3 regions of the Thalassotalea atypica genome follow, and region 1 is predicted to be linked to each of the others. Evidence: riboswitches for the same ligand, from Rfam matches in the RefSeq annotation. Region 1 holds a riboswitch; each other region holds the start of a gene.

Evidence for each region. Region 1 has a riboswitch for cyclic di-GMP ahead of QUE03_RS02070 (glycoside hydrolase family 113 protein). Riboswitches for the same ligand answer to the same signal wherever they lie in the genome.
Region 2: it holds a riboswitch for cyclic di-GMP, as region 1 does, so the genes downstream of both, QUE03_RS07090 (glycoside hydrolase family 113 protein) here and QUE03_RS02070 (glycoside hydrolase family 113 protein) in region 1, are expected to answer to the same signal.
Region 3: it holds a riboswitch for cyclic di-GMP, as region 1 does, so the genes downstream of both, QUE03_RS13850 (DUF3718 domain-containing protein) here and QUE03_RS02070 (glycoside hydrolase family 113 protein) in region 1, are expected to answer to the same signal.

Annotation. Positions count from the first base shown of each region.
Region 1 covers NZ_AP027364.1:434,339-439,020, reverse strand. The annotation lists gene QUE03_RS02085 (MerR family transcriptional regulator) at 1-462, shown strand, start outside; gene QUE03_RS02080 (alpha/beta fold hydrolase) at 539-1,405, shown strand; gene QUE03_RS02075 (carboxymuconolactone decarboxylase family protein) at 1,692-2,075, opposite strand; cyclic di-GMP riboswitch class I at 2,268-2,353, shown strand; gene QUE03_RS02070 (glycoside hydrolase family 113 protein) at 2,414-3,781, shown strand; gene QUE03_RS02065 (hypothetical protein) at 4,064-4,585, shown strand.
Region 2 covers NZ_AP027364.1:1,525,731-1,530,412, reverse strand. The annotation lists gene QUE03_RS07090 (glycoside hydrolase family 113 protein) at 1-1,140, opposite strand, end outside; cyclic di-GMP riboswitch class I at 1,206-1,291, opposite strand; partial or broken gene QUE03_RS07085 (endonuclease III) at 1,563-1,808, shown strand; gene QUE03_RS07080 (GGDEF domain-containing protein) at 1,902-2,660, opposite strand; partial or broken gene QUE03_RS19635 (transposase) at 2,875-3,174, opposite strand; gene QUE03_RS07075 (FAD synthase family protein) at 3,382-3,813, opposite strand; gene QUE03_RS07070 (CDP-alcohol phosphatidyltransferase family protein) at 4,058-4,682, opposite strand, start outside.
Region 3 covers NZ_AP027364.1:3,006,427-3,011,108, forward strand. The annotation lists gene QUE03_RS13830 (acetyl/propionyl/methylcrotonyl-CoA carboxylase subunit alpha) at 1-407, shown strand, start outside; gene QUE03_RS13835 (hydroxymethylglutaryl-CoA lyase) at 404-1,315, shown strand; gene QUE03_RS13840 (CoA transferase subunit A) at 1,375-2,076, shown strand; gene QUE03_RS13845 (3-oxoacid CoA-transferase subunit B) at 2,096-2,752, shown strand; cyclic di-GMP riboswitch class I at 2,896-2,983, shown strand; gene QUE03_RS13850 (DUF3718 domain-containing protein) at 3,054-3,413, shown strand; gene QUE03_RS13855 (patatin-like phospholipase family protein) at 3,584-4,682, shown strand, end outside.

The DNA of each region.
Region 1 (4,682 bases):
TTATGTTGTACAAATATGGCTGACCTACCTTACTCCAATGAGAGTTTTGATCTTATTTGGTCTGAAGGTAGTGCTTATATTATAGGTATAGAGAAAGCATTAATGCTATGGAAACCTATTCTTAAAAAACAAGGCTATTTAATGATGAGTGATTTGGTATGGAAAACAAACTCACCAAGTGAAGTGTCAACTGAATTTTGGAGTCATGAATACCCTGACATTCAAACTGTTCAAACAAGAATTAAACAAATCGAAAAGGCTGGTTATCAAGTTATTGCTAATTTCCCTCAAAGCAAAGGTGCATGGTTAAATTATTATGGCCCTTTACGCGAACGCTTAAATGAACTTGAGTCTGAAATGGTTAACTCTACAGCATTTAAAGATATGAAAAATGAAATCAATATTTGTACAGAATTTGCCGATGAGTTTGGTTATCACATGTTCATTTTAGCAAAGATATAGTTACTTTAGACCGACTTTAACTTAATGATTGTGAGTTAAGCTATTTTTGGGTGACAAGAAAGGAGTAAAGAAAAATATGAAACATTTTATTCTGACAATACTAGTAGTTATGTCAATAAATAGCGTAAATGCTAGCGAGCAAAATCCTGTGACTAGGTTTGGTATCGCCATATCAAATGACAAAGAGCAAATTGCATATAGTGTTAATGGTCGTGGCAAAACATCACTTATATTTATTCACGGTTGGAGTTTAGATAGTAGGCTTTGGCAAAATCAAACTTTATACTTTTCAGAAGAATATCAAGTTATCACTATTGATTTAGCAGGTCATGGAAACTCATCATACAATCGAGAAGATTACACCATGGTTTCTTTTGCTAATGATATTAAAGCTGTTATTGAGAAAGAAGGCATAAACTCGGCAATATTAATTGGACACTCTATGGGCGGGGGCGTAATCGCTGAAGCGGCAAAGCTAATGCCGAACAAAGTAGTTGGTATTATTGGTGTTGATACTTCACAAAATGTCGCACTGAAACTCACGCAAGAAGAGCTAAACGTAATGACTAAGCCTTTTGAAGATAACTTTCAACGTGCAATGAGGGCATTTGTAAAAGACGCTTTACCGAAAAATGTAGAGGAAGATATGCTTTATTGGATTAGCGAAGATATGGCATCTGCACCTAAAGATATTGCGATTAATCAGTTTCGCAACTATCTAAGTCAATATATAAGTGGAGAATCGTATCGTGTGTATAAGGATATCAACGTGCCTGTTGTACTCGTTAACGCTAAGTTATGGCCGACTGACTCAGAAGAAAACAAAAAACATATCAAAAATTACAGTATTTATTTCATTGAGGAAACTGGTCATTTTCCTATGCTAGAAAAGCCTAGTGAATTTAATAAGCTCCTTTTAAAAGCCGTCAAATCTGTAGAGTAGCTATTATAGAATGGCCTGAATCAATTATGTGAACGACTGCTTTGGTGGTATTTTTGCCAGTCAAGTTATTCGATTAATTCGTAATATTTATAGCCAAACAATGCCTATTTATATCTGTGTGAAACGTCTGCTTTCGTATCAAAGCTGTCTTTCTATATTTAGTAGCCAACTTCCGCATTTGGCGCATATGAAACAGTCAGACTTGATTGAGTCCTGTTAATCGAATCTGACAAATCAAGTTAAGGTTTACTCACTGAAGCTGATAACAAGTATGGCAAATAGCGATTTACTCAATTTCAATAACTTCTCTCGCAGCTCTCATCGCTTCAATAGCTGCGGGGAAACCACAATAAACACTTGCGTGCATAATCACCGCCCTAATTTCTTCTTTACTGACGCCGTTACGAAGTGCACCTCGCACATGTCCTTTTAATTCGTTAGGGGCTTTAAGGGCTATTAACATCGAAATGGTTACCAAACTTCTTATATCTATTGGCAAATCATCCCGACACCAAGTACTTCCCCACGCATTTTCCATAACCAAATCCTGCAACGGCTGATCAAATTCAGTGGCATTATTTAAGGCACGGTCAACAAATTCATCGCTCATCACTTCACGACGAATTTGCTCTCCTTTTTGATAATTTTGACTCTGTTTACTGTTGCCCATTTGCACTCCTGTTTAAAGCTAACGAACTAATACTAAAAAGGATGACGCATAAAAAACAGACAACTAGCTAAATGGTTACTATAAGCAATAATGATATCGGTTAGCTGACAACCTTTACAACTTACCACATATAAACACGCTTTTTTAAAATGAAATAACAAAAGCTTTTGATGATACTCTAGAGTAGAATTGTATTTTAATTGGCAACTTTTAATGAAAATTATTAGGCGCAAAGCTACTAACCTAAGTGCATTGCATATGGTCGTGGGGTTGCATTCATATGGACATTTTTACAACCTTGTTTTTCGTCTCATCACGATATTTTTTGAGGTTCTTAAATGTTTTTTCAAAATAGAGTTATTTCGACTTTTGTTTTTACTGTTTTTTTATCCGCATGTGGTGGGGGCTCTTCTTCAAGTTCTGATTCTTCCCCGCCAAACACGCCACCCCCACCAGTTATTGCGACATGCACCAACCCTCATAGCGCTGATTATCCAGATGAATATCTTGGTAAGTTTGAATTACCTTCACCGCGCGGCGAACTCTCTAGCCATATCACTAGAGGCATCAGCTTTAAAGATTATGCCCCTTACCTCCTTTGGGGAGGCTTATCTGAAAGCGAACGAGGGAATTGCACGCAAGATGAATACGTAAAGTTAGTGTATTTACAGGCATTGCAAGCAATGAAGGCTTCAGGTGTACAAAGAACATGGCTCTATAACTATGGGCGTTGGAATAGTGAAAATGAACCTTGGGTAGTACCTCAGAGTGAATATAACCTCCCTAAACGCTACGTTGAGTACGTTGTAGAACAAGCAGCCAAGCTCGATATTGAGATATATTATGCATGGCAATTTACTACTAATGACGTCAATTTTAAGAGTTTACTCTCCTTAGGTGAGACGCTCACTATGGAAAAACTAAAACAAGTGTTAGACGCACACCAAAATAACATGATAATTCAAGCGAAACACGCGCAAGAAATTGGTATAAAAGGTATCGCTGCTGATTGGAATGCCATGAATATCAACATACCTACCGATGAACTAAAGAATTACTACCTTGATCGTTTTGCCGAAATTATTGATGACATCAGAGCAAATTTTGACGGTGAAATCGTTTGGGGACAAGTCGGTTATGTGTTCAATGATGAACGAATTTTTTCGCGCATTGACAGTATCTTAGTGAATGCCATGAACGTTAATGGTAGTACGATATTTACCGACGAAGAAAACGCTAACTTAACCCCTGAACTTGTTAAAACCAAAACGCTTGAATCGCTTGAAGGCATGAGAACTCAAATCTATTGTTTAGACATACATCAGCCATGCTGGCATGGAAAGTCAGATATTGAGCTACCCATTATATTAAATATTCAGGTTCAAAGCCGCGATGATTTTTTCCTTAAAGGCTGGAAAGAAGATGGCTTTTGCACAAGTGAAACGATGGAAGATGGGTCTGTTGATACCTGTATCCAAAACTCTTTTGTTACTGACTTTTCATTACAAGCAATTGGTATTGAAGGTATTATGCAAGCAGTCGCAGATCAAGACACGTTTGAAATTAATAGCGTTGATATTCACACGGGGTATTGGCTATCAGAAACATTAGTACCGAGTAAAGAGGGCTTTCCGAATATTTCACAGTCGGTTCGTGGTAAGCCAGCTGAATCGGTGTTGAAACATTGGTATACCGGCCAAAAATAGAGTCACATCCCTTCCATATAAATGTACCAAGATTGATGACTGATCTTTCTTGGTCATTTTTCTGGCTACTAGCTTACGCCAATTAGCTATCACCTGCTCAATTTAGCCTTGCGGGATTAATTCATAAAGACCTTTTTGGTTACCACAATAAACCATATTTGTTAGATTTTTACATGAGCCATCAACGTAAACCATTCGGAAAGTTAAATAATAATCATAGCGATGATCTAAATATTTTGTAGTTCGTATTAAGGGTAACTATCAAATACAGAGATGTTATCAATGCGAATTTTATTATTAGTTATTTCACTTTTACTCGTCACTGGGTGTGCGACAAATTATGCAAATCAAAATGTTACTGGAAAAACCTTTATCTCAGTAAGTGGGCAAAATCTTGAACAAGAAACAATTAATATTCCTGCATTTTTTAAAAGTGACTTTACGCTATTGCTAGTTGGGTATAAGCAGAATTCACAATTTGATATAGACAGGTGGTTAATTGCATTAGACATGACGGAAACTAAGATTGATGTTTTTGAAATTCCTACTATTCAAGGACTATTTCCAAAAATGTTCAGTACTATGATTGATAACGGGATGCGCAAAGGTATACCTAAAGCGCTATGGAAAGGAGTTATTACCGTTTATGAAGATGGGGAGAGGGTTCAAGAATTTACCGGGAATGAAAACCCCAACAATGCCAGAGTTGTACTGTTAGATGAAAACGGTCTGATCTTGTATTTTTATGATGAGGGTTTTTCTGTGGCTGCACTCAATAAGTTAAGAAGCTATTTAAAATCTTAACTTGTTTACTTTGTTTCTAGATGTACCAAGATAGGTGTTTTTTCTTTCTTGGTCATTACTGATATTTCACTTAATAAACTAAAACCTAAGTCAACAC
Region 2 (4,682 bases), 1.1 Mb from region 1:
TATCATGCCGTCAACTTTATCGAATACACGCTTATCATTCCATTGAGGACCATCACCAACATAAATTTTTCCAGTGAACCTTTCCTTAATTTTATCAATGATGCCCCCCATTCTTTCCATGTAATAATCTTTAAGTTCGTCTGTCTCTTCCTGAGTGTGATGTTCGTCTATTCCACAATGAAAACATAGCCACATAGCACTCCAATCTGCTGAAATAGCACCTACGCCGAGTGTTTCTAGGCGTTCTGCTTCCCACAACATGTGAGTTTCATGTGTATCCATAATTTTCTTTAATAGCGGCATATCTACTCTGACATAACCAGTCTCAAGTAGCCCGTCGAACAACCAATTTTGATTTGTATCTTGTCCTAAGAACTGCCAAATATAGTGAAGCTCCAAGCCTAATTTTTGACCTTCCTCTACAATGTATTCAATCACCCAATCATCTAAATGCTTAGAGTTATGGTCCACCAACCAAGAGTCGGCTTGAACATCTTGCCAGTAGCCGAAATTATAGATAGAAACTGTGTTTACACCGTGATTTTTTAATCGCTTTAATGTCGTTCTGTACATTAATTTGATGTATTGTGTTTCTGAACAGTCTCGGATCCAGCTAGCGCCTTTTCCTTTGTAATTGTTATAAATCCACTCAACGCCATAATCCTTAAGGCCAACCCCTTTATAGCTTTCATCACTAAAAAAGTTTTGTGGCATTGGAGACTCATAGTCACCTAGGTATGATTCATAAACCATTGCGCTATGAGGGTTTACACAAGAGCCTTCTGAATTATCGCTGTTAACGGTAACAATTGTACTTGCAGCAATACTTCCGCATGTCAGTGTAAAAGTTTGCTCGCCAAAGTCATTCATAACAATGGATTCACTACCAGATAATGACTTTTCGCCAGTCCAAGCGCCAGAAGCTGTACAAGATGATGCGTTAGCACTTGACCAAGTGATTGTTGTAGATTCTTCTACCATCACTGTCATTGGGTTTGCTGATATAGATACTGTCGCAGAAGTTGGGGCACTTCCATCACCATCGTTAGCGCTGCTTGAGCCACCACCTCCCCCACAACCAGATAGTATTAACGCCAGTGACATAGATAATGTGACTGAAGATTTAAAGATGTTAGACATTTATACCTCATATAATGTTAGGTAAAAATGATCTACATTGATGTGATATAAAATATGTCCGTATATTTTGTAACCCCACGACCGTATGTAAACCACTTAGGCTGGTAGTTTTGCGTCCATTAACTTTTGCTAATGGTTGCCCTTAAAAATATGTTGGACAGTGTAACAGAGTGTAACCTAGATGATTGTTATTTTTTTGTAAGCATTCAGAAGCTATTTTAGTTCAGTTAATCCGCTTCAATAATATAACCTGGTTCATGCCTTGGGATAAAAATGCTGCTGCACAAGGAGGTCAAGTGATACATTATAAAGCCTTTATCGCTGCTTTGATGGCAAGGCAGCCATCAAAATTATTTTATCGATTAATAGCAACGCTTTCGATTAGTAAAATTAGGCTTTAATAAAAATCTACCATGGTTATCTTTGGCTGGCCAACAATAGCGTTAGATACTCACATCGACCGCGTATCAAATCGCACTATATTTTCCATGGGGAAAAATGTATTAGAAGTTAAGCAAAAACTTTTAAAAGTAGTACCTGCAGAATTTAAAGTGGATGTTCGCCACTGGCTAATTCTTCATGGTCGTTATATTTGTGTTGCCCGTAAACCAAAATGTGGTTCATGTATCATTGAAGATTTGTGTGAGTTTAAGGATAAAACAGAATAAAATTAATTTCTATAATGGTATAACAACCATTAAAAAATGAAACTCAACTTAAAACTTAAGCTTATTTCGGGGGATATCTTACCCTTCTCGAGATTATTTGAGTTTTCCTTGCCATATTTCATAGGCAACATCATTTTTTTTATTATTTTTAACACTGTACATTAATTCATCTGCGATTTTCATCGCTTCTTTTAAATCCGTAGGTAACGTTTCAAAAGTGACAATACCCACACTAAAGCTCACATTCCATCCTTTGCTAAGCATTTTTGTTCTTAGCTCTTCACTCGCTTTGGCAAATGCACTTTTTACTTCTGCTTGGCTAGTTTCGGGAAATATGACTGAAAATTCATCACCTCCCAATCTAGCGATAATATCTGTTTTTCGTAAGCTAGACACTAAGCAATTCGCTACAGAAATAAGCAATTCATCCCCCTTTAAATGCCCTATCGAATCATTGATTTTTTTAAAGTTATCGATATCGATATAAGACAGAGAAAACACATGCTTATATCTGATTGAACGGAGAATTTCATTAGCTAAATCTAGATAAAAGCTCCTAGAATTTGAAAGCCCAGTTAAACTGTCAGTACTAGCCATAACAAACTCTGAATTATGGACTCGTCTATAGTTAATAACTAATAGTGATACTAAAATATAAGTGGTCAGTCTTAATAATACATAAATAATTGATTCTCCCGAAAAAGTGAACGAGTCTATCGCTATTACATTTATAAACAAAGTTATAGAAACAATAAAAACAGACAATATGATGCCTGCTACTCGACTACCGTACCAGCTAAGGACTACGATAGGTATTAAAAGTAACGGCTCTATCATTGCAAAATGATTCACAAAAAATCCTAGTAGTACGATAGATAACGTAACCAAAAAACAGATAAGCACAACGAAAGACCTAGAATATTCATCTAGCCGACTAAGTATTGTTTTCACTGGAACCAGTTATTTTCATATGTTGCCATTTCATTCAGCCAAAAAAACGGAAGGAATAGGATAGTTTAGCTCTTTTTTACCCAAACGTAATGTTGTCAACCAATGGGGAGCCAATTCATTTATCACAAGAAGAAATTAAAACGGATATTTTAAGTTTTGAAGAATTTTTTAACTCGTCCGCAAAGTACGCGGCGACTTCCTTTAATAGGTCACCTTCTTGCTGATTGCGCTTCAATTCTTTTTCAAGCTCTCGAATGCGCTTCTCATGCTCGGATAATTCTTGATAGTGATCGCTGTTAGTGCCATAGCGCTTTAACCAGATGTAAAAACTGTATGTCGAGATATCTAGATGCTCAGCAACACTTGCGACGAAATGGCGTTTTTCAGTAACTTGTTTAACTGCTTGTATTTTAAGTTCTTCGGGAAAATATTTTAGCGTTCATTCATCCTCCTAGTACACAAAGTTTGCAACTTATTTGTGTCTAGGAAAATCTGGTCGATTCAAAATGTAGAAACGTTGAAACTCTCGTGAACGTATATGTTAACAACCTGAGCTATGAGTTCTATTTTTGATCGACCTTATACATTTACATTGACTAATACTTACTCTTTCGAAAAAGAGTTATGACCAATAACTAAATTGCGGAGGTGCAATTACCTCTTTGAGCTTATCAAGCTTATTATTTATAGCTGTTGAACTTGTTTCTGAATTTCTTGTAACATAACGCATGATCCCCATTTTATTAGGTAGTTCATACATATGCTGCATATTATCACCTGCAACATGGATATCAATTTCATTCAATTCATAAAAACTAGCATCAATATTAGGGGTTAGCGGTGCAATGATCACCTCATCAACACACTTGATATTCCTAATAATTTCACAACGTTGTTCGCAAGAAATAACAGGGATTCGTTTATAAGACTTAACATCTTCATCGGAATGTACGCCAACAATCAAATAGTCACCAAATTGTTTGGCTTTATTGAGTACTGACACGTGACCGACATGAAATAAATCAAATACTCCACTTGTATATACTTTTTTCATTTTGTTCTCCAATCATGGAATGAATAACAAAAGAATTTTTATTATTCATTCCATTAAATTTTTTACAACAAAACAGCCTCATTAGAACAACACAAGCCACTGTTTTTATTACATTTTTACAAAAACATCAATGAGAAAACCGAATTTACTCTGCTGACCTGAACTTCACTGACCAAAAACCAGCATTCATCATGTTCTAGATATAATACTTATAGAGTTATTGAGGTAAATAACGTTATAACCTTCAAACGTTCGAAAATAACAACCAGCCGTATGCAAGCGTTATAGCAAGAGTGTATAAAGCAAGAACATAATACCAAACTCCACCATTAAGCTTAGGTGTTCTTATAGGGGCTACATTTAAAACTGATAATGCAACGAGAGTGGTATAAAGCACGACGGTGAAAGCGGCTGTAGTCATAATACTTTCGAATAAAAAAACAAATACAAGAATGATGGCATTGTTATCATATGCAAGTCCTTTGTAAGCAGATTCGCCAGACAAGCCGAAAACGTTGAAATAACTTAACCGTAATACCCCTGCTGCAACAATTAAAAAAGCACCAGGGAATAACATCGGATCATAATGTCCGTAACTCAATAAAATCACAGCAGGACAAACTCCAAAGCTCACAATATCGATAAGGGAATCGACTTGCCCTCCAATTTGACCTTGGATAGCCGTTCTACTTTTCATTATTCTCGCGATTTTGCCATCATTCCAATCAAAGAATACGGCCCAAATTAACCCTATCATTGCGGCAGGATAATTTCCGACTAAGGCAAAAAATAACGCTAATAACGCAAAGAAAAGACCGACTAAAGAACAGATATTCGGAGGGTCAAAGGCAAGTGATAATATCGAAGGT
Region 3 (4,682 bases), 1.8 Mb from region 1:
AAATATTTGATTGCCAAGGCAATATCACCGGAGATACGTTGTTCTTTACCATTGATGGCTACCGTAGCTGTGCCACCATAGCTAAGAATGAGCAGCAAATTAGTTTATATCGTCCTAATGGCGTATTTAACTTTACTCGTGTATTGCCTGATTTAGGGGATTGTGACGATAAAGCTAGTGAAGGCGGTTTAGCAGCTCCAATGAACGGTACTATGGTCAGTGTACTAGTTAAGGTTGGTGACAAGGTTGAGCAAGATCAACCGTTAGTGATCATGGAAGCGATGAAAATGGAACATACCATTCGCGCTCCTGAAAGTGGCATAGTAACAGAGCTATTTTTCGGTGAAGGCGATATGGTTGACGGCGGTGCAGAGCTGTTGGCCTTTGAAGCGGAGAAAAACGCATGAACAAGCTCCCTTCTTCAGTAAAAATTGTTGAAGTAGGCCCAAGAGACGGCCTACAAAATGAAAAACAGTTTATTGAAGCTATAGATAAAATCGCTTTAATTGATCAGCTCACAAATGCTGGTCTTGGTTATGTTGAAAGTGGTAGTTTTGTGTCGCCAAAATGGGTACCACAAATGTCAACTTCAGCTGATGTTTTTGCTGGGATCACACAAGGCAATAATGTTACTTATGCAGCGCTAACGCCAAACATGAAAGGCTTTGAAGCAGCTTTAGCAGCCGGTGTCAAAGAAGTCGCCATTTTTGGCGCCGCATCTGAGTCGTTCAGTCAGAAAAATATCAACTGCTCGATTGATGAAAGCCTTGAGCGTTTTCTTCCCATTATGAATGCTGCAAAAGCGAATAATATCAAGGTACGTGGTTATGTCTCATGTGTGGTCGGTTGCCCCTATGAAGGAGAGATATCTCCTGAAAAAGTGGCCGACGTTGCGGAAAAGCTATTCAACATGGGTTGCTATGAAATATCCCTTGGAGACACCATTGGCGTAGGTACACCAACGAGCGTACAGAAAATGTTACATGCGGTTAGCACTAAAGTACCGGTTGAAAAACTGGCCGTACACTTTCATGATACGTACGGACAAGCGTTAACTAACATTTACACTGCTTTAAGCATGGGTATCGCCGTTGTTGACAGTGCAGTTGCTGGTTTAGGTGGTTGTCCTTATGCTAAAGGAGCTTCAGGCAATGTGGCTACTGAAGATGTCATCTATTTACTAAATGGATTAAACATAGAGACAGGTGTTGATTTAGACAAGTTACTCGCCGCTGGGTGGTTCATCAGCGACATATTAGGCAAGGTGCCAGTGTCGAAAGTATCTAATGCATATCGTGCACAACAAGCAAAATAATCGCCCTTGCGTTTCACAATGAAAGCAAGTTCACAAGAGCAAGAATAGAGGAGTTTACAATGGCAGGGTTCGACAAAGTCGTATCAAGTTATGAAGAAGCAATGGCTGGCTTAGAAGATAACATGACCGTTATCGCTGGTGGATTTGGCTTATGCGGTATTCCCGAGAATTTGATCGCAGAAATAAAACATAAAGGCACAAAAGGGTTAACTGTTGTGTCAAATAACTGTGGTGTGGATGACTTTGGCTTAGGTGTGCTTTTACCAAATCGTCAGATAAAGAAAATCGTTGCTTCGTATGTTGGAGAAAACGCTGAGTTTGAACGTCAAATGATGAGTGGTGAATTAGAGGTCGAGCTAACACCACAAGGCACATTAGCTGAAAAAATGCGTGCTGGTGGTGCCGGAATTCCCGCGTTCTTCACAGCAACTGGCTTTGGCACTCCCGTTGCAGAAGGAAAAGAAGAGCGTGAGTTTAATAATCGTCAGTACATTTTGGAAGAATCTATTAAAGGTGATTTTGCCATTGTTAAAGCATGGAAAGCAGACCGATACGGTAACCTAGTATTTCGCAAAACGGCACGTAACTTTAATCCGATGGCAGCAACCGCAGGAAAAATTACAGTTGTTGAAGTTGAAGAAATAGTAGAGCCTGGCGAGTTGGATCCAGATCAAATTCATACACCTGGCATTTACGTTAATCGCCTTATACAAGGTACCTTCGAAAAACGTATAGAACAACGTACTATAAAAACAGCATAACTGCGCAAAGGAGAACATGATGGCTTTATCTCGCGAGCAAATCGCAATGCGCGTTGCGCAAGAATTACAAGACGGTTACTACGTTAACTTAGGTATAGGTATTCCGACACTGGTTGCCAACTATGTGCCAGAAGGCATGGAAGTGATGCTGCAATCAGAAAATGGCTTACTGGGTATGGGGCAGTTTCCAACTGAGCAAGAGCTTGATGCGGATATGATTAACGCAGGTAAGCAAACAGTAACCGCCATTGATGGCGCTTCAATCTTCGATTCAGCAGAGTCTTTCGCGATGATCCGTGGCGGACATGTTGACTTAACGGTACTAGGCGCCTTTGAAGTAGATGTTAACGGTAACATCGCTTCTTATATGATCCCTGGAAAGTTAATTAAAGGGATGGGCGGTGCAATGGATTTAGTTGCAGGTGCTGACAATATTATCGTCACCATGACTCATGCATCAAAGCATGGCGTCTCGAAACTTCTTTCAAAGTGCACTTTGCCATTAACAGGCAAAGGATGTATCAAAAAAGTATTAACAGATCTTGCTTTCATTGAAATCAAAGACGGGAAATTCTTTTTGCTTGAGCGCGCTCCAGGTGTAAGTGTTGAAGAAATTGTAACATTGACGGAAGGCGAACTCGTCATACCAGATCACGTACCAGAGATGACATTCTAATAATAACTTCAAATTTATTAAGAGGCTACGGCCTCTTTTTTTGTTTTTCGCTGTTTTAATAAAGCCATATTCACTAGTTGTTAGCTCACAACAAATCAAAGAATATTTGCATTGTGTTACACTTTCTGTTAATACTAATATTGACAAAGAAAAGGCAAGGCACATGAAAGTGTGCTACGCAAAACCACCGGTCTAAGGATATTTAATATCTATGACAGCGGAGTTACCTCGTTAAAAGGGTACGTCCAGTGGTTTTTTCTTTTTATAACTGTTTAACAAATTTGCTTTAAGGTTATTAAAAATGAAAAAATTATTACTAGCTTCTACCATCACAGCTTTATTTATGACGTCTGTAGTTACTGCACCACAGGCACAAGCAGCAAACATTGCACAAAGTGTTTGCGAGTATGTTGCCGCTGATGACAAAAAACGCATGCGTTCGTTTTTAAAGTCGAACAAATTAAAAATACGTAGTATTTTTGACGGTATTCAATGTAATGGGAAAAACTTGTTAGAATTTGCTTCGGCAAGGGGATCAGTAGAAACAGGCTCTATGATGATTAAAAAATTATCTAAGAAAATTGTGGCAGCTAATCTTTCAACAATTCAAACAGGGTCGCAACCTTTAATAGACGCCGCTAACGCTCGCGTTAGTAGCTAATTATTCTCTGGTAGACGTTAGTTTTAATGTTTTACTAGTTAATAATTCTTATGTCGCTTAAAAAGCCAGCATTCGCTGGCTTTTTTATTATCAATTTTAATCACTTATCGCTCGCACTATTGTATTTCACCCATTAAAATTAACTTTATAACAAATACAAATGCGCTGATATGGCTGGAAAAAAAACTTACAAAGGAAGCAAACAAGGACTTGTACTTACCGGAGGCGGGGCAAGAGCCGCATACCAAGTAGGTGTATTGTCAGCTATCGCACAATTTATACCACGAAATCACGGCATCCCCTTTCCTATTTTGTGTGGTACCTCTGCCGGAGCAATTAATGCAACCGCCTTAGCTTGCTACTCATCCTGTTTCCACTTAGGAGTGAAAAAACTCGAATGGATTTGGAAAAACCTAAAGACACAACATATTTACTACGGTGATCCAGTTAGGGTTTTCGGCTACATTTTTCAAGGAGTGTTAGCCAGTTATCAGGCTGACTATGCGACTAAAACGCCTCATAGCTTACTGAATAATGAACCATTGCGAAAACTCTTTAACCAAGTGATCGACTTTCAACGCATAGATCGAAATATATTACGTGGGTATCTATCTGCGGTATCAGTCACAGCGTCAAGCTATTCTAATGGCGACTCATTAAGCTTTTATCAATCTGAACAGAGCATTGCTCCATGGTTTCGAGCTAAACGTCGAGGTGAGCCCTGTCAGCTCGACAGTGAGCACCTTATGGCATCTTCAGCCATCCCGATGATTTTCCCTTCAGTAAAAATAAAACATCAACATTTTGGCGATGGTTCAATTCATCAACTTTCGCCATTAAGCCCAGCAATTCACTTAGGTGCTGAAAAACTCTTCATTGTAGGAGTAGAACAGCCCAAAGAGCTGATTCATGCAAAAGAGAATAACCCTCACCCACCATCTACTTCCGCTATTGCTGGGCATATGCTTGATTCCGTATTCTCTGATACCTTGCAAAGTGATTTGGAGCGTATGGAAAGGATTAACAAAACCCTATCTTTGATCCCTGACGAATTACACGCCTCACAAGAAGGGTTAAAGCCGATTGAGAGCTTAGTAATAAATCCAAGTCATGATTTCAATGCTATTGCGACGGAATACTATGATGAATTGCCTGTATCTATTCGCATATTACTCAGAACAATGGGCATCACCAATGATGCTGAATCGAGTATGATCAGTTACTTATTATTTGAAAAAAACTTTTGTAAACAACTAATAAAGTTAGGCT